4 regions of the Desulfatibacillum aliphaticivorans DSM 15576 genome follow, and region 3 is predicted to be linked to each of the others. Evidence: riboswitches for the same ligand, from Rfam matches in the RefSeq annotation. Region 3 holds a riboswitch; each other region holds the start of a gene.

Region 1 (4,207 bases), on a different contig from region 3:
ATGCATCCCGCCAGGCTTAAAAACTGGATGGATGTGAACGGCCCGAAATGAAAAAACATGCCCGGAATGGATATGGCGGCTACGGCGCCCACAGCGCCTCCGCCTGCGATTCCCAGGATGTACGGCTCGGCCAGCACGTTTTTCAGCACTACCTGGAGTGCGGCGCCCACCACGCCCAAAGTTCCGCCTACGATAAAGGCGAGCAACACTCTGGGCAGGCGATGATAGACAAAAATGTCCGCGTCCACATTGGGGGCGTTATGAAAAAGGCCGTTCATGACATTGGTCATATTCAGGGTTTCGCCTCCTAAAAAGGGCGAGATGAAGAAAATGGCGCCCGCCCCAATGGCGTAGATTGCGATAATGCCGTAAAATTGCCGGGAGGTGAGAATCCTGGTCATCTGCCCTCCCCTTTTTCGCCTGTAAGTCCGGGCGCGGGAAAAACCACCGGGACGTCCAGCGTCGGATGCTGCATGACCTCGATGCCCGGGCCGTAGGCCTCGCCCAGGACCTTGGGGGTAATGATTCGCCGCGGGCTTCCCTCCTGCACAATCGCCCCGTCGCGCATGAGCGTGAGGGTGTGGGCGAAGACCGAGGCGATATTCAGATCATGAGTCACCACGCCCACGGCCATGCCGCCTTTGACCAGTTGATCCAAAAGTTGAAAAAAGCTGACTTCGTGGTGCATGTCCATGGCGCTGGTGGGCTCGTCAAGCAGAAGCACCCGAGGCTCCTGGGCCAGCACCGAGGCAAGGACAACCCTTTGGCGTTCTCCGCCGGAAAGATTGGTGAAAGAACGATCCTTCAGGTGGGTTGTACGGGTTTGCGCCAGGCAATTTTCCACAATGGCCAAGTCGTTGGAATCCAGAAATCCGGCGCCGCGAAGCCTGGCGAATCGTCCCATGGAAACCACTTCGCCCACCGTGTAATCCAGATGGGTCTGGACGTGCTGAGGCAAGTAGCCAAGCACCTTGGCGCGCTCCCGGTTGGATATGCTTTTCATCTCCCGGCCGTCCAGGACGACCTTGCCGGAGCCCGGCTTGATGACATGGGCGGCCAGCTTCAATAACGTGCTTTTTCCAGACCCATTAGGGCCTATCACGGCTTTGACTTCCCCGGATTTAAACGCAAGGGAGCAGGGTTCCAGACGCCATGGGTTGTCCGGATACTGATAAGTTGCGTTATGCAGGGTCAGCAGTTCCTGGGTCATGTCCGCTATTCTTCTCCGCCAGCCGGATTGGAATGAATGACGTCCGCAATGGCGCGGGCCGCCCGCCCCACTCTGGGACCGGGAACCAAAAGATAATCCTGAGTCATAATATGAATGCGTCCGTTCCTGACGGCGGGCAGGGTTCTCAAAATTGCCCATTCATCTTTCATGCGATCCATTTGCTCTTTGCTAAAGGTTTCGGCCGGGCGCATTTCCAGGATGATGTCCGGGGCCTGGCGAATCAGGCTTTCCTTGGAGACTTCCGGGTAGGCTGTTGGGATGTCCGAAAAAACATTTTCGCCTCCGGCGATTTCCAGCACCTGGCTGACAAAGCTGGTTTTGGAGCAGGTGTAAATGCTGGAAAGGCCGCCCGGCGTTCTTGCCACGCACAAAAAGACTTTTGGTTTGGGCAAGCCTGCGACCTCCTGCTTGATTTCATCCAGTTCCTTGCGAATATTTTCGATCACCTCCCCTGCTTTTTCCTCCTGACCCAGCTTGGCCCCCAGAATGTTGACAGTCTCGGAGATGCTTGCAATGGAGTCCATTTCCGTTTCCATGACGTCGATATTCCGGGAGAGGCAATAATCCTTCACCTTATCCAGCTTGCCCCGAAAAATGACCAGGTCCGGCCGCAAAATAGCGTAACGCTCCATGTTGGGATTCAGGATTCCTCCCACCCTGGGCTTTTCCAGGGCTTCCGGGGGATAGATGCAATAGTCGGAAACGCCGACAATAAGGTCTCCACACCCAATGGCGAAAAGGCTTTCCGTAATACTGGGGCCTAAAGATATGATGCGGGAATATTTGCCAACTCCGGACTGCTCCGCATGGGCGGATAAAACCAGGGTGAACAGAAAGAACAAACATATCGGAATAAGCCGTTTTTTAGGAAAAATCACGCAAACGCTCCAATAAAAAAATCCTTAAGCCTACAACAATAAGGCTTAAGGATTGCACCCTGCTTCTTCATCCTTAAAATGCGACGCCATAAAAGCGTCCTTCTCAGGTCCGTTGCCTCGCAAACCTTTGAAATATATGTCCGGTCGGGTCTTCTGGCTTATGGATCAATCTACCGGCCGCGCCTTCCCGCCGGACTTGAATTCGGCAGTGGCTTTTTGCGGCTTTCGTCCCCACTTACAGCGGCGGGACCACGACGGTTTCTCACCGTCTTCCCCGACGCCCTGTCGGGCTTCCGGACACCTGTATTTATGAGGAGTTATTATAATAATTCCCATCCGTGTCAAGGAGAAAAGCATTTTGGCCTGCCTGGCGGCCCGGCATGCAACAATTTTGCGCATTTTACAAGGATTCGCCTTTTTTTCTGGTCCTGGCGCCTGCACTGGTGGTACAATTTGAGATTAACAGACCCAAACCTCGATTACGTACACAACCTGCCAATAAAGATAGATCGTCTCACATGTTGTGTATTTAGCACTGATAAACGTCAAACGCTCCTTCAGCAGAAAAGTTAAAACCAAATGCAGCCATTGGTTCTGGACCTTAGGACTATATTTATTGTGTTGGGAACAGTTATACTGACCCTCGGATTGTGCATGCTGGCGTATAACGCTATGCGGCGCACATATCCCGGGTTCAGGGAGTGGACCCTGATGACCCTTTTTATGGGCGCAGGCCTGTTGTTGGAGGGATTAAGGGCTGAGGCGATAATATACTCCTCCATGGTCATTGCCAACGGATTGATATGCTCCGCAATGGCCCTTTTTTTCGAAGGCCAAAAAAAATACATGGGGGAATCCTCCCACACCTATATCCATGCCGCCGTCGTCTTTGCCCTGGCAGGAATCAACGAATTTATTTTTTCCGCCGTATACCCCAACAGGGGCGCCAGGGTTTCAATGATATCCCTTGTTTGCGCAGCCTATTTTCTTATGAGCCTGCTTAAGACGGTGCAGGCTTATAAAAGCCGGCCGGAAAAAACTTACGCCCTTTTAATGGGCTTGGAGGTGACGGCCGCAATCCTGCTTATGATCCGGGGGTTGGTGTTCTTGTCCCATCTCGACGCAACCGAACCCATTGTTTTTGAGGACCAGGTCAATGCACTGGTGATGTTTTCCCTCATTGGATTCAGCATCTTTTTTGTTTTCGCCCTGATCCAACTGAATTCCACAAAACTGGAAAGCGATCTGATGGAAATCCAAAAGCTGACCAAGGAAAGCGAAGAGGAATTCAGACTGCTTTCCGAGCAGGCCATCATGAGCATCATCGTGCTGCAGGACGGTATATACAAATATGTCAACGACGCGGCGATCAAGATGTCCGGGTATGAACGGGAAGAGTTCATGCGGATGAACTATCAGGATATGGCCAAGCTGATTCACCCTGATTTTCGAGAATTTGTTATAGAACAGGGCTTAAAAAAGATGACGGGGGAAAAAAACGGCGTCGTTCATCATTACATATACAAACTACTGACCAAACAGGGGGAGGAGCGCTGGGTCGAGCAATACTCCAAATCCGTAATCTGGAAGGGCAAGCCTGCGGATTTTCTAACCCTGATTGACATCACCCCGCAAAAAAAAGCCGAAGAAGAACTGAAAAAACGTGAGGAGCAGTATCGTGCGCTGGTGGAAAACGCCATGGACGTCATCTTCATTGCCCAGGACGAGTACATCAAGTTCAGCAATTCAGCCATTGTACAGGTGTCGGGATATTCCATGGATGAAATCAGCTCCGTCTCCTTTGTGGATCTTATTCACCCCGACGAAAGAGACATGGTCGTGGACAGGCATGTCCGCAGGTCCCGGGGGGAAAGCCTTCCCAGCACCTATTCCCATAGATTCATTACCAAGGACGGCCAGGTCAAGTGGGGGCAGTTGTCCAGCGTACGCGTGGAATGGGAAGGCCGAAACGCCACCTTGAACTTCCTCCGGGACATCACGCATCAAAAGGAACTGGAACAACAGGTTCAGCAGGCCCATAAGCTGGAAGCCATCGGCACCCTATCCGGCGGCGTGGCCCATGAGTTCAACAATTTGC
Region 2 (4,207 bases), on a different contig from region 3:
CGGCTGACAGGCGCTTGGCCAACTGGGCCGCGTTTTGAGCGGTCTGATGCATGTCCATGTGAACCGCGCCGAAAATGTGCGCCATGTTTTTGGCGGATAAAACCTGGCGCTCGGCCGCCGCCCAAAGAACCGCCTCGTAGCTGCCGGTCCGGAAGGCGCTTTCCCAGTGATCCATGAACGCCTTTTCGTCAAGATCCCGCAACGGGGCGGCTTCTTTCAGGAATTTCTTGTTCAGCAAGTTCTCAACCTTCCGGGAGAGCCGGTTTTGGTTTTCACAGGAGCCAATCAATATCTCATGGATCTCGTAAAGCGTTTTGCCTTTGGGCGTTATGCCGGACTTTTTTAAAAGCTGCTTCTGCTCAGGAACAGTCAGGCACATGCCCATGAGAGGACATCGAAAAATCTTGTCCGTCTCCCACAGCCGCCGAGGCTCCCGGGAAACCGAGGAAAGATCGATTTCTTCGGCGGAACCGGTCCGATGTTCAAAGTCCGTGATGTGCGCGTTTAACATGGGGCTTTCTCCTTTCTCGCTCCGACGCCGAGTTAGAATATTCTAACTTAAATCCCCTAAAAAATCCGCCTTATTTTTGCGCTAAAGGCGGAATTTGGCCTTCCTATTTTGCCTTAATCGGAATCCCTATCGTTCTACCTATTTTTCTTTTTGCATCGCCTAATAATTAGAATGGGAAACCTAAGTTAGATATATCTATATACCAGGAGACCGGAAACTGTCAAGCCGAATTTTCAGGCCATAGTCAAAACAGGCGGCTGTTCTTTCAAGCCGCCTGTTTTTAAGCAAAAAATCTACATGACCAAACGGGAGGTGGGGACGGACAGCGCATCCTCGCCGTAATGGGCGATGGCTGCGTTGAGGTGGTCTATCATTTTTTCCCGGTCTCTTGGCAGTCTGCCGAACATGGATACGAGGTTGGTGGGGTGGTTGGCCTGGAGAAGAACGTCGTCATGGGCGATGCTTTTGATGAGGGCCTTTTCCTCCTCCAAAACCTCCAGTTCGGTGGGCAAGTTAAAGCTGCCGGAGAGGATGTCCTGATACAGGGGGACGGTCTTAAAAACCCCCATGGTTCCCAGCCAGATGAGGCTGGGTTTTACCTGGTTGAGCAGGTCCGCTGTTTTTTCCGCGTTTTTGGCGCCGTTTCCGGCCCCTGCGGCGCCCAGCATGAGGCTGGTTGCATACTGGATGCCGGCGTTGGTCAGACGATTGAGGTGGTGCACGGCGTCTTTGACCGTGTGCCCCTTTTTAAGATGCTCCAGGACGGAATCCATGCCGGACTCCACGCCCACGTGGAAATCGTTGATTTTTAGTTTTCGAAGCTCCGCCAGTTCCGCATCCGTTTTATTTCGAATGTTTTTGATGGAAGCGTACATGCCTATATTTCGGCATTCGGGAAAGTACTCCAAAATCTTCTCAGCGATGGCCTTGAGGGCGTCCGCCTTCAGCACGAAAGCGTCGCCGTTGACCAAAAAGACTCTCTCAGCCTTGGGGTAAATCCCCCGGGCTTCCTGAAGGTCGCTTTCAATCTCCTCCATGGAGGATACGCGGAATTTCACGTCCCGATACATATTGCAGAAGGAGCATTCATTGTGCGAGCACCCCACTGTAACCTGCAGGAGCATTGAGTCGCATTCCACAGGCGGGCGGTAGGTGGTTCCTTCGTATCTCATAAGCCGTCTCCTATTGACCGGTCAAACCGGCCTGAACCAGGGCCGTCATTTGCTCCCAGGATTTGGCTCCAATCAGACGATTTTCTCCAAAGATCATGGTGGGCACGGCGGTAATCGCCTTGGCCTCCGCAGCTTCCCATTCTTTGTCCACCGCCTCCTGGTAGGTGCGATCCGTGATGATTTTCTCCGCTTCATCAAGGGGCAGGCCCGCTTTTTCCGCGATGTTCAGCAGCACGTCCTTGGAGGCAAGATTCAACCCCTGGCCGAAAAAGGCTTCAAAAGCAGCCTTGTGGAAGGCATGCCCTTTTCCCTGATCCGCGGCCCAAAGCCCCAGTTCCTGAGCCAGCCTGCTGTTGTAGGTTTTGTCCAGGGAGCAAAAAGGCAGCCCCAGGTGGGCGGCTGTTTTCGAAAACTCCCTGTCCCACTTTTCCACTTCGGAGAGGGGGACGTCCAACAGTTCTGTCAGGGCTATGCCCTCGTCGGGAACGTCGGAATGCAAAGGGTAGTAGCGCCAGCGGATGGGAACATTAAATTCCTTGGCCAGTTTTTCGGCGTTTTCCATATTAAAGTAGCAAAAGGGGCAGGTGTAGTCGGAAAATACTTCCAGCACCTGTGAAGATTCGGGCATGCGTCTTCTCCTGATTATCGTCGAGGGTTTCCTGCGGAGCCGTGGGCTCCGCTATACAACTGTATTACTGTATGCCCGGAACGGATTTTGTCAATCATTCGCATGGGCAAGTCCTTAAAACGGATTCGCTTTTACGGTTTTCCTTGACAATCGGCGTTTAAAATTTTAGCTTTTGCCTAAGTTTTTTGTTGCGGGCCCTTTACGGGCTATAGGGAAAGCGGTGCAAATCCGCTGCGGACCCGCCACTGTAAGTGGGGACGAAAGCCGCACACGCCACTGTTTCAAAGGGAATGGGAAGGCGCGGCCGGTAGATTGATCCACGAGCCAGGATACCTGCCGCAACAAAACCGTGTTATTACGTCTTCGGGTTTAAGGCGGGGTGCGGATATGAATGTTTATATCCGTTTAATTCCTTGTTTGGGCGCTTTTTTAAGCCCTGCCTGTCACCCCGACGGGCAGGGCTTTTTTTGTTGCCTCTTCCCGGCCGGGCGATGCTCTGGATTGATTCCTGAGAACCTGGAGACGAACAATGAAGAATGATCATAAGGACGAAAAGGACATTTGGTTTCCGGCGAAAAAATACGGATGGGGATGGGGAATCCCCCTAACCTGGCAGGGATGGGCCGTCATGGTCGGATACATGCTTCTAATGACCGTGGGCGCCGTATTCCTGACGAGGCCTCCGCACGAGATTTGGTTTCTCCCTTTCACCGTAATCGCCACCGCCCTTCTGATCTTCATTTGCTGGAAAAAGGGGGAAAAGCCCCAATGGCGCTGGGGCAAAAAGGATTGAGCCCCAAAAGGCGCCCGGGCGCAATGGCCGCGCCCCGAAAAAATTACTGATAGCGAGCGGCCGGAAGAGGCACGTCTCCTCCTTTTCCGAACCGTTCTTCCGAAGGGTTTTCCGGCGCTCAAACACCGCTCACGAGCGCCGGGAAGCCTTTTGCTTTTTTTTGACAATGCCGTGATAAGGCATTAAAAGTATATAGCTTGATGGCAACATATTTTCCGTGCGCCAAAAACATAGGAGACCACCCATGAAGCCCCCCATCGTCCTTGCTGCATTCGGCACTTCCACCCGCGCAAAAGCCACTTACGACCTTATCGACGCAGCCTACAGGGAAGCATTCCCCGGCCATGAAATCCTTTGGGCATACACCTCCCGCACCGTGGCATCCAAGGTGAATAAACGCAGCGACGAACAAAAGCTCCATCCAGAAGAGGTCATGGATATGCTGGCCAGCCAGGGGCATGAGTGGGCTGTGGTGCAATCGTTGCACCTTGCCTGGGGGCATGAGTTTTTTCGTTTGAAGGATGACGTGCAGCACGAAAAAGTCCGGGCTTCCATGGGCCTGCCCTTGCTCACCTCCCCGGAGGATTGCATGGAAGTCGCCGAGGATCTCGCCCGATTTTTTGATTCCCCCGAAGACGAAGCCCAGGTGTTTGTGGGCCACGGCACGGATCACCCGGCATGGGCCATGTTCACGGCCATGGGGAGCATCCTGAAGGATATGTACGGGGATCGGGCTTTCATGGGAGTGCTTGAGGAAGGGTATCCGGACCGGGAGGTCCTGATCAACAAACTGCTGGTCCAGGGATATAAAAAGGCGCGGCTTATCCCCTTTTTGCTGGTTTCGGGCATGCATTTCGCCAAGGACCTGGCCGGGAAAAAGGATTCCTGGAAAGTGAAAATGGAGGAAGCCGGAATTCAAGTGGAAACGGAAAACATAGGCCTTGGCCAAAGCCCGGCCGTCATCCAAATGTTCGTCCGGCACACCCGAGAGGCCTTGCATTTGGTTCCTTTGTAGGCTGCGCAGTTGTGGGATAATGTAGGCTTGATATTTGTTAGTCGATTATGCAAAGACGTCCCCAAAAACGCACGAACATGTCAACCTC
Region 3 (4,207 bases):
CCACCTTTGTTGTAACCCTGCCTGTGAAAAGGCCTGCCTGATTGTCGGGAGACAAAGGATTCACCTGTCTGACAGGAGAAAATCATGCGTATATTACTGGTGGATGACGAAGTGGAACTGGTTTCAGCCATGGCTGAACGTCTGAACATGCGCGGGGTCAATGCAGATTATGTCACCTGCGGCAAATCCGCCGTTGAAAAGGCCCGGGAATGTCATTACGACGTGATGGTCGTCGACCTGAGAATGCCCGGCATGGACGGCATAGAAGTCATGAAGCTCGTCAAGGAAATTAGCCCGGACACGGGTTTCGTCTTCCTGACCGGCTACGGCTCCGAGGAGCAAAAGTCAGCCAGCGAAGCGGCCGGCGCCAATTGTTACCTGATGAAGCCGGTCAAAATCAGTTTGTTAATGGAAAAAATCGATGCGGCGGCTCAAGCCGCATGTACATTGTCTGAATAAGGATGGTTAGGATGCCTGATAACTCGGATAGGGAGAGCGCAGTCCTGTTCGGCAAAGTAACAGCCAACATCTCCCATGAAATCAAGAATTCCCTGGCGATTATAAAAGAAATCGCCGGCCTGCAAGGCGACCTCCTGTTGGCTGCAGAGCAAGGCCGCACCCTGGATCCGGCCCGCATGAAAAGCCTGGCGGACCGAATTGTAAAACAGGTTGAAAAGGCCGACCTCGTTGTCAAACGCATGAACCGGTTCGCCCATACAGTGGATCTGTGCAAAAAAACAGTGGACATCGGAGAAGAGATCCGTTTTATAATCGTATTGATAGACAGGTTGTTTCAGATGCGGGGGGTCCTTCTTCACGCCCATGTTCCGTCTGATCCCGTTCAAGTGGAAACCGACCCTTTCAGGCTGGTCTCTGCGGTGATCACCTGCATGCAAATTTTTTTGGACTGCTTGGGCAAGGGAAGAGAGTTGAACATCCATGTCCAACCTCATGAAGGAGGCGCCATGTTGGGATTTGATGCTGGCGAGGATGATCCGGAACTTCCTCCCACTTGCCAGGCGACTATTCAATGCGCCCTGCAAGGCATGGGAGCGGAAGTCCTCGTCCCCGGGAATACCTACTCCATGGAGTTGATTATTCCCGCCCTGATGGCGGCATAGATACAGATTTCATAATAAGGAGCAAATTCAATGAGCCAAGGTAAAGTGCTGTTAGTGGATGATAACGAGGATTTTTTGGACATCCTCTCCGAGAGAATCACTTCCAAAGGGCTTGAAGTGGAAACCGCGGAAAGCGGGACCGCAGCCCTTGCCAACCCCAGCCTGGGATCCTACGACGCCGTTATCCTGGACTTGGTCATGCCCGGAATGGACGGAATTGAAACCCTGAAAAAAATGCTGGCCGCCAATCCCGAGCTTCAGGTCATCCTGATGACCGGCCACGCCTCCCTGGAAAAGGGCATTGAAGCGGTAAAGCTGGGCGCCATGGATTTTTTGGAAAAGCCCGCCGAAATCCAATCCCTTATGGAAAAAATCAAGGAAGCCCAGGCAAAAAAAATGCTTTTGGTGGAAAAAAAGAACGAAGACAAAATCCGCGAAATCGTTTTCACCAAAGGCTGGTAAACAGGTTTATAGAAACGCCCCGCCTATTGCCATGCAACGCGGGGCGTTTTTAGTCCCCTCCTTTAAACCGCGCTGTTGACAGCGGCTTTTCGCCTTTTATCCGCCGCACCCTTTGTTCAAATCCTGTCCTGGATATTATGCTGTTTTTCAGCTCCATGCTGACTTAAGCCGAATCTGCTTGACACCCCTTTAGGCGGTATTTTATAGGATTCAAATAGGGCGTTAGGCGCCTTCAAGGCTCCAAATGGGAAGCCGGTGTAAATCCGGCGCGGTCCCGCCGCTGTAATCGGGGACGAACGCCGCATCAGCCACTGTTTCCAACGAAATGGGAAGGCGCGGCCATTAGAAAGATCCGAAAGTCAGAAAACCTGCCTAACGCCGGGAAGTGCATTGTTCGACGAGAGATCGACGGCGGCTTGACAGCCTCATGGCTTCCCCACGGGTGATGAAGAAGACGGGTGCAGTCCCCCAACCATGTTTTAGTGGTTGGGGTTTTTTATTTTCAGGAGATTAAACTATGAAGTTATTTGGAAATATCACCATTCAAAGAAGAACCGGAAGGTTTTTTGACCTCACTTTTTTCATAGTTTTCACTATGTTCATGAGCATTTCCCCTTTGGTTTGGGCCCAGAACGAAGAGGCGCCGGGAGAGGAAGAGACCGCGCAAAAACAGGCAATGGAAGCCGACTACGTGCTGAACGACATGGTGGTTACCGCGCAAAGGCTGCCGGATGACTTCCGGACCGGAGACGTTGACCAGGAGAACGCCCCGTCTTTTTTCACCGTGATCCCCAGGGAACAGTTTATAGGGAAGATGGAAAACCTGGCTCAGGTCCTGAAAAAGGAGGCCGGAATCCAGGTCAAGCAGTCGGGCGGGCTAGGCAGTTTTTCCACGGTGTCTCTCAGGGGGTCTTCCAGCGACCAGGTGATGATCTACCTGGACGGCATTCTGCTGAACGACGCCTCGGGCGGAGGCGTGGACCTTTCCAATATCAGCCTTGCCGACGTTTCCTCCATCAATGTGTATCGGGGGGTGAGCCCCGCCAGCTTCGGCAAGGCCGGGATCGGCGGCGTAATCAACATCAAGACGCTCCGCGCCCAAAAAGGGACCAAATACAACGTAGGGCTGGGCTACGGCTCCTTTGACACCAAAAAGGCCTTTGGATTCATCAATCACAAGCCGGGAAAAGCCGACTTTTTGCTCTCCGCCGATTATCTGGGCAGCGCCAACGATTTTGAGTTCAAAAATGACATGGGAACAAGCTGGAACAAAGTGGATGACCAGATTCAAAAACGGAACAACGCCGAGTTCTACCAATACAACGTTCTGGCCAAGGCCGGCTGGGACGCCAATCGCAACCTCCGGTTCGACCTGGTGAACCAGTACTTCTTCAAGGACCAGAACCTGCCTAACTGGATTAACATGGAGACGGCGTCCACCAATCTCACCACCTCCCGGAACATCACCACCATGCGATTGGGGCTGAATAACGTCACGCCTCTGGCGCTCAATACGGCCGCCAGCATCAGTTACAGCGACAAGGAGGAAAAATACGACGACCAGGAAGGCTCCGTGGGGCTCGGCAAGCAGTTGAACAAATACAACACCCAGCGATGGACCGGCGATCTGTATACGGAATGGATCTCCGACTACAACATTCTGGCCGCCAAAATGGAATATCAGCACGAAGACTACAGCCCCGAGGATTTGTTGCAGGAGGATGACCCTCGTGACAGCAACCGGGACTATATAGTGGCCACCCTCCAGGACACCCTGATGCTGCTCTCGCAACGGGTTATTCTCACCCCGGCCGTGCGCTACGCCTGGTTGGATGACGAACTGGAATCGGGAACGACCGTGTGGGGCTCCCAGTTGGAAAAAAGCGAACGCAAGGACGAATACTGGATGCCCCAATGCGGCCTTAAGGTCAAACCCTGGGAATGGATCAGCCTGAAAGCCAACGCGGCCCAATATGTTCGCGAGCCTTCGTTTTTCGAATTGTTCGGCGACAGGGGCTTTTTCATCGGAAACGAGGAGTTGGAGGCGGAAAAGGGAACCAATTTTGATGTGGGATTTGAAGTGAATTACCTGACGGGCTGGACGCTCATCAATCGGGTGTATATTTCCAGCGCCTACTTCAAAAACGACGTGGATGACCTCATCACCCGCATATACGACTCCCGGGGAGTAGGCAAATCCGTCAACATTTCCGAATCCGAAATCACTGGAGTGGAAAGCCAGGCCGCCGCCGATTTCCTGAACCTGTTCACGGTTTCAGGAAACGCCACGTGGCAGGACGCGGTCAACGCCAGCGAGATTTCCACCTTCAACAACAAAAAGCTGCCCGGGCGTTACGAATGGGCGACTTCGGGCAAAGTGGAATTCCATTACAAGGGTTTTAAAATCTACAGCGAATACTTTTACGAGGCGGGTAATTTTTACGACGCCGCCAACTTATTGGAAGCGCCGGAAAAAAAGGAACTGAATGCTGGCGCGGCATACCTGTTCAAGGGATTTTCCATTGAACTGCAAGGTAAAAACCTCAGGGACAAGCGTTACGAGGATTATAACGGCTATCCCCTGCCCGGCAGGGCCTACTACCTGACCATAAAGTTTGAGGGAT
Region 4 (4,207 bases), on a different contig from region 3:
GCCTGCATCGGATGCGGCAAGTGCGCGGAGCATTGCTTTATTGAGGCTGTATCTCTGGACTCCGGCAAGGCGTTCATTTCAGAGGAATGCCGGGGATGCTGCCGGTGCGTTTCCGTGTGCCCGGCCAACGCCATAAAAATCCGTTTGAATAACCCGGATTTTGTCCGGCAGGCGGTTAAAAGCATTGAGTCAAGCGTTCGAATGGATTAATGCTTTCTATAGGATCAGGAAATTTTGGGGAGGGGAAAGGTCTGGAACACACTTTGGTGAAAGGACGCCCTGATTGAAACTTGAAGACACACACGCCCGCGTGGCTGAGTTGGAGCATCAGTTGGACCTCAGCCTTACGCAGTGGCAGACCACCTTTGACGCCATTACGGATTGGGTTTGCATCATCGACCTGAATTTCCGGATTTTGAGATCCAACCGCTCATGTGCGGATATTCTGGGCCTGGATCCAAGAAACGTCGTGGGGAGGACCTGCTACGAAATGGTTCATGGCACCATGGCGCATATCGCAGGCTGCCCCATCCCTAAGATGATAGAAACCGGAAAGCGCGGAGAATCCGAGCTGCATTTGCCTGACGGACGCTGGATTATGGTCACCGCCGACCCGTTATTCGATGATCGGGGGTTTATCACCGGCGCAGTGCACATGGTTCGGGACATCACCAAACGGAAGCTTATAGAAACAGCGCTCCAGGAAAACCAGGAGCGTCTCAGGCTGGCCGCCGAAGCAGCAAGCCTTGGGCTGTGGGACTGGAGGCTGGATCTGAACCGCCTTTTTCCCAACGAGATATTCATGGAAATTTCCGGCTTGTCCCTGGATGACGCCAATTTTTTCACAGCCGAGAAGTGGCTGAGCAGAGTCCATCCCGAAGAAAGAGGCGCCGTAAAAAGAGCCCTTGAAGAGCATTTGAACGGAACGTCTCCCAAAGCCTTCATTGAATGCCGAATCAAGCACCCGGAAAAGGGCTGGATCTGGGTGTCCGGCCTGGGACAGGTGATAGAACGGAACCGCAGGGGAGAAGCCATTCGCATGGTGGGCGTGCACCGGGACGTCACCGAGCAGGTTTTGGCCAGCAGGGAAAAGGAAAACCTGATCAACAAGCTGGAAAGGGCTCTGGCTGACGTCAAAACCCTCAGCGGCATGCTGCCCATATGCTCCCAATGCAAAAAAATTCGGGACGACCAAGGCTATTGGAGCAACATAGAAAGCTATATTCAACAGCACTCCCTGGCCCAGTTCAGCCATAGCATTTGCCCGGATTGCGCAAAAAAATATTACCCGGACCTTAAAATTTATTAATTCAACTTTCGGGATTGGAAGTAGTGCTTTGAAATCAAATATTTATGTATGCGGCTCAGATCAATCTATATACCAGAGCCCGAGAGTCATGGTCCCTTCCCCCCCTGGCGGGGGAAGGACAGGATGGGGGGGAAACTATCCGGGATAACATACAATATCACCCCCACCCCAACCCTCCCCCGTCAAGGGGGAGGGAGTTTTTGGGACGCCGGCTTTGATGTTTAATACCTCATAGCCTGCTGCAATTTCTTAAATATGTGAAGAAAACTTGATTCCCGAAAGTTGAGTTATTAATTTGAGCTCCAAAAACGCTGCATTAACCATGGAGGGCGCATTGGGACAGGAAAATACGGAAAGTACGGAGAATATTTCCGTCCTCATTGGGGAGGCGCAACTCATCCTGGCCGAAAAACGCACTTCCCTGGCGGTGCTGAGATCCGGCGTGGCGGTCCTGGCCCTTCCCATCACGGTCCTCAGTTTTTTAATCGCCACGTCAAAATATTACGATTTTTTTAATGTTCTGCACTTTGTCATTCCTTTGTTTTGCATCCTTGGAGCGCTCACCGTGATTGGAGTCTACCTCATCGCCCGGTCCGTCATCCGCATGCAGCATTATGACAAACTCCTGAAAAACATTAAGAGGAAAAACCACACCATTTCCGAGTTGATCGATTAGCCGGAGCGGCGCCGCCTTTCGCCGCAGCGGAGAATCACCTTGACAAAAAAACTCTCAGGGCTTTAAATATCCGTGAAAATTGGCGTTACGGTTCCAGGGAAAGCGGTGCAAATCCGCTGCGGACCCGCCACTGTGAGAGAGGACGAAAGCCGCACAAGCCACTGTTTTTGAAGCGCTCCCCGCCAAGCCGGGGGGCGTTCCTTGAGCAAAGCGCAGCAATGCGCCGGGTATTTACCCGCTCATGGAAAAAGAATGGGAAGGCGCGGCCGGTAGAATGATTCTCAAGCCAGGAGACCTGCCGTAACTTTTTCCGGATTCCGGATAGCCTTCGGGTATAAGGCAGGCTGCACTTGCTTGCAGCCTTCATGTTCAGGGACTTTATCGGCCCCGCCTGTTTCCCGACAGGCGGGGCTCTTTATTTTGGGACGCATTATGAAACGCATATTCGCTGTCTTACTCATCGCCGCAACCTCTATAATCCTTGCTTCGGCGGCCCAGGCCGGCCCTTACGCGCCGGCGGCCGGGGAGGTAGGATCCACAGCCGTATCCATGGACGACGCCTCCATCAAAGGGTGGGCCACGGGCTATAACGGTCTTGTCTATGGAGATGACGTCATTGATACCTGGAAGACCCCGGAAAAGGCTCTGGGGCCGGCGTTAGGAACCGTGATGGATATTGTTTCCTTGGGGAATGGAGGGCAAATAACCATTTCATTTTTTCCAGCCGTTATAACAAATGGAGAAGGGGCCGATTTCGTGATTTTTGAGAATGCACTGAATGACACCTTTTTGGAGTTGGCCTATTTAGAAGTATCCTCTGATGGAGTTCACTTTTTCCGTTTTCCTAATGACTCCCTTACGCCGCATCCGTTCACCCTTGATGAAGATGACAATGAGATCCCCTTGGCTGCATGGGAAATCCTAACGGTTGATCCTGAGAATATTAGCGGTTTTGCAAGTAAATACCGTGTGGGGTACGGTACGCCTTTCGATCTGGACGATTTGGATACTCCTGAGGCCCAGCAAGGCATTTTGTCCGGGACTCTGAATTTGGACTATATCGCTTATGTGCGTATCATTGACATTATTGGAGACGGTTCCAGCCCCGACTCCTCGGGAGATCCGGTCTACGATCCATGGCATCCCACCAATCCCCAAACCAGCGCCGGGTTCGACCTGGAAGCGGCGGGCTATATGAATTACTTTGTTGGAGGCGACCTGAACCTGGACGACAAGCTGGATATGACCGACGCCGTTCTGGCCCTCCAAATCCTGGCCGGGGCCCCGGCCTCCGTATCCCTCACCCGCGACGCCGACGGCAAAATAACCCTGGCTGATGTGTTATTCGCCCTCTCTTACCTTGCCGAACAATAGGAACCGCCGTAGGGCGTAGGATTTCCCCGCCCAAGTGGATAGAGGCGTATACCGCTTGATCCCGTTGGGGAGCGCTCTTAGTCCAAGAGAGTGATGATGAATCCGCGGTTGGAAAACTGGCCGGACAGGGGCACGATTTTCATGTCGTAGGTTTTGGCGCCGATTTTCACGCCTTGCATGGATTGGGCGCTGTTCTCCAAAATGGCTTGATTCAGAAGCATGGCGGCCTGGGAGGGCAGGACGCCGCGCATGGGGTTGTCCACATGCAGTTCGATGCCGTCTTCCCTCAGATCCTCGGCTTTGCGGTTGATAAGCACCACGCAGCCGTCCGGGTCCATGCCGATGATAGGCAGGGGGATGTCCGCCAGGATGGCGTGGGAGACTTCCAGGGCCTGGTTTCGGAACTCCAGTTCCTGGGTTCTTTCCCAGACCAGTTGCTCCAGCCTTTCATTGATTTGGGAAAGCTCCTGATTATGCCCGATAACCTGCTCGTGCAGCACCTTGTTGGCCCGGATAAGCTCCCAATGCTGCAGGGCGGCGCGGATTTCCAGCTTGAGGTTTTCATCGTCCCAGGGCTTGAAGAAAAATTTGTAGATGTGGCCCTTGTTGATGGCTTCCGTAATGGTCTTTATTTCCGAATAGCCCGAGAGAACGATGCGGATGGTTTCGGGATACAGGTCTCTGACCCGGGACATAAGCTCGGTCCCGCTCATGCCCGGCATTCTTTGATCGCAGACAATGAGCTGGACCTCATTCTTTTCCAGGATGTTAAGAGCTTCGTCCCCGCTTGTCGCAGTCAACACATTGTACGGCTCCCTGCGCAAAAGCCTTTTTAAGGAATGGAGGAT

What was found. Region 3 has a riboswitch for cobalamin ahead of G491_RS0111595 (TonB-dependent receptor). Riboswitches for the same ligand answer to the same signal wherever they lie in the genome.
Region 1: it holds a riboswitch for cobalamin, as region 3 does, so the genes downstream of both, G491_RS29920 (ABC transporter substrate-binding protein) here and G491_RS0111595 (TonB-dependent receptor) in region 3, are expected to answer to the same signal.
Region 2: it holds a riboswitch for cobalamin, as region 3 does, so the genes downstream of both, G491_RS0108735 (hypothetical protein) here and G491_RS0111595 (TonB-dependent receptor) in region 3, are expected to answer to the same signal.
Region 4: it holds a riboswitch for cobalamin, as region 3 does, so the genes downstream of both, G491_RS28995 (hypothetical protein) here and G491_RS0111595 (TonB-dependent receptor) in region 3, are expected to answer to the same signal.

Annotation. Positions count from the first base shown of each region.
Region 1 covers NZ_AUCT01000007.1:129,774-133,980, forward strand. The annotation lists gene G491_RS0107995 (FecCD family ABC transporter permease) at 1-401, opposite strand, end outside; gene G491_RS29915 (ABC transporter ATP-binding protein) at 398-1,210, opposite strand; gene G491_RS29920 (ABC transporter substrate-binding protein) at 1,216-2,109, opposite strand; cobalamin riboswitch at 2,235-2,422, opposite strand; gene G491_RS29925 (PAS domain-containing hybrid sensor histidine kinase/response regulator) at 2,821-4,207, shown strand, end outside.
Region 2 covers NZ_AUCT01000008.1:17,893-22,099, forward strand. The annotation lists gene G491_RS33595 (DUF2325 domain-containing protein) at 1-511, opposite strand, end outside; gene G491_RS0108725 (radical SAM protein) at 805-1,683, opposite strand; gene G491_RS33600 (DsbA family oxidoreductase) at 1,694-2,311, opposite strand; cobalamin riboswitch at 2,486-2,666, shown strand; gene G491_RS0108735 (hypothetical protein) at 2,841-3,104, shown strand; gene G491_RS0108740 (sirohydrochlorin cobaltochelatase) at 3,349-4,119, shown strand; gene G491_RS36520 (hypothetical protein) at 4,157-4,207, opposite strand, start outside.
Region 3 covers NZ_AUCT01000010.1:142,837-147,043, forward strand. The annotation lists gene G491_RS0111575 (ATP-binding protein) at 1-41, shown strand, start outside; gene G491_RS30475 (response regulator transcription factor) at 85-459, shown strand; gene G491_RS33800 (sensor histidine kinase) at 471-1,121, shown strand; gene G491_RS0111590 (response regulator) at 1,152-1,583, shown strand; cobalamin riboswitch at 1,791-1,973, shown strand; gene G491_RS0111595 (TonB-dependent receptor) at 2,101-4,207, shown strand, end outside.
Region 4 covers NZ_AUCT01000001.1:341,863-346,069, reverse strand. The annotation lists gene G491_RS29000 (4Fe-4S binding protein) at 1-210, shown strand, start outside; gene G491_RS0101535 (PAS domain-containing protein) at 284-1,309, shown strand; gene G491_RS0101530 (hypothetical protein) at 1,644-1,985, shown strand; cobalamin riboswitch at 2,057-2,302, shown strand; gene G491_RS28995 (hypothetical protein) at 2,418-3,359, shown strand; gene G491_RS0101520 (response regulator) at 3,437-4,207, opposite strand, start outside.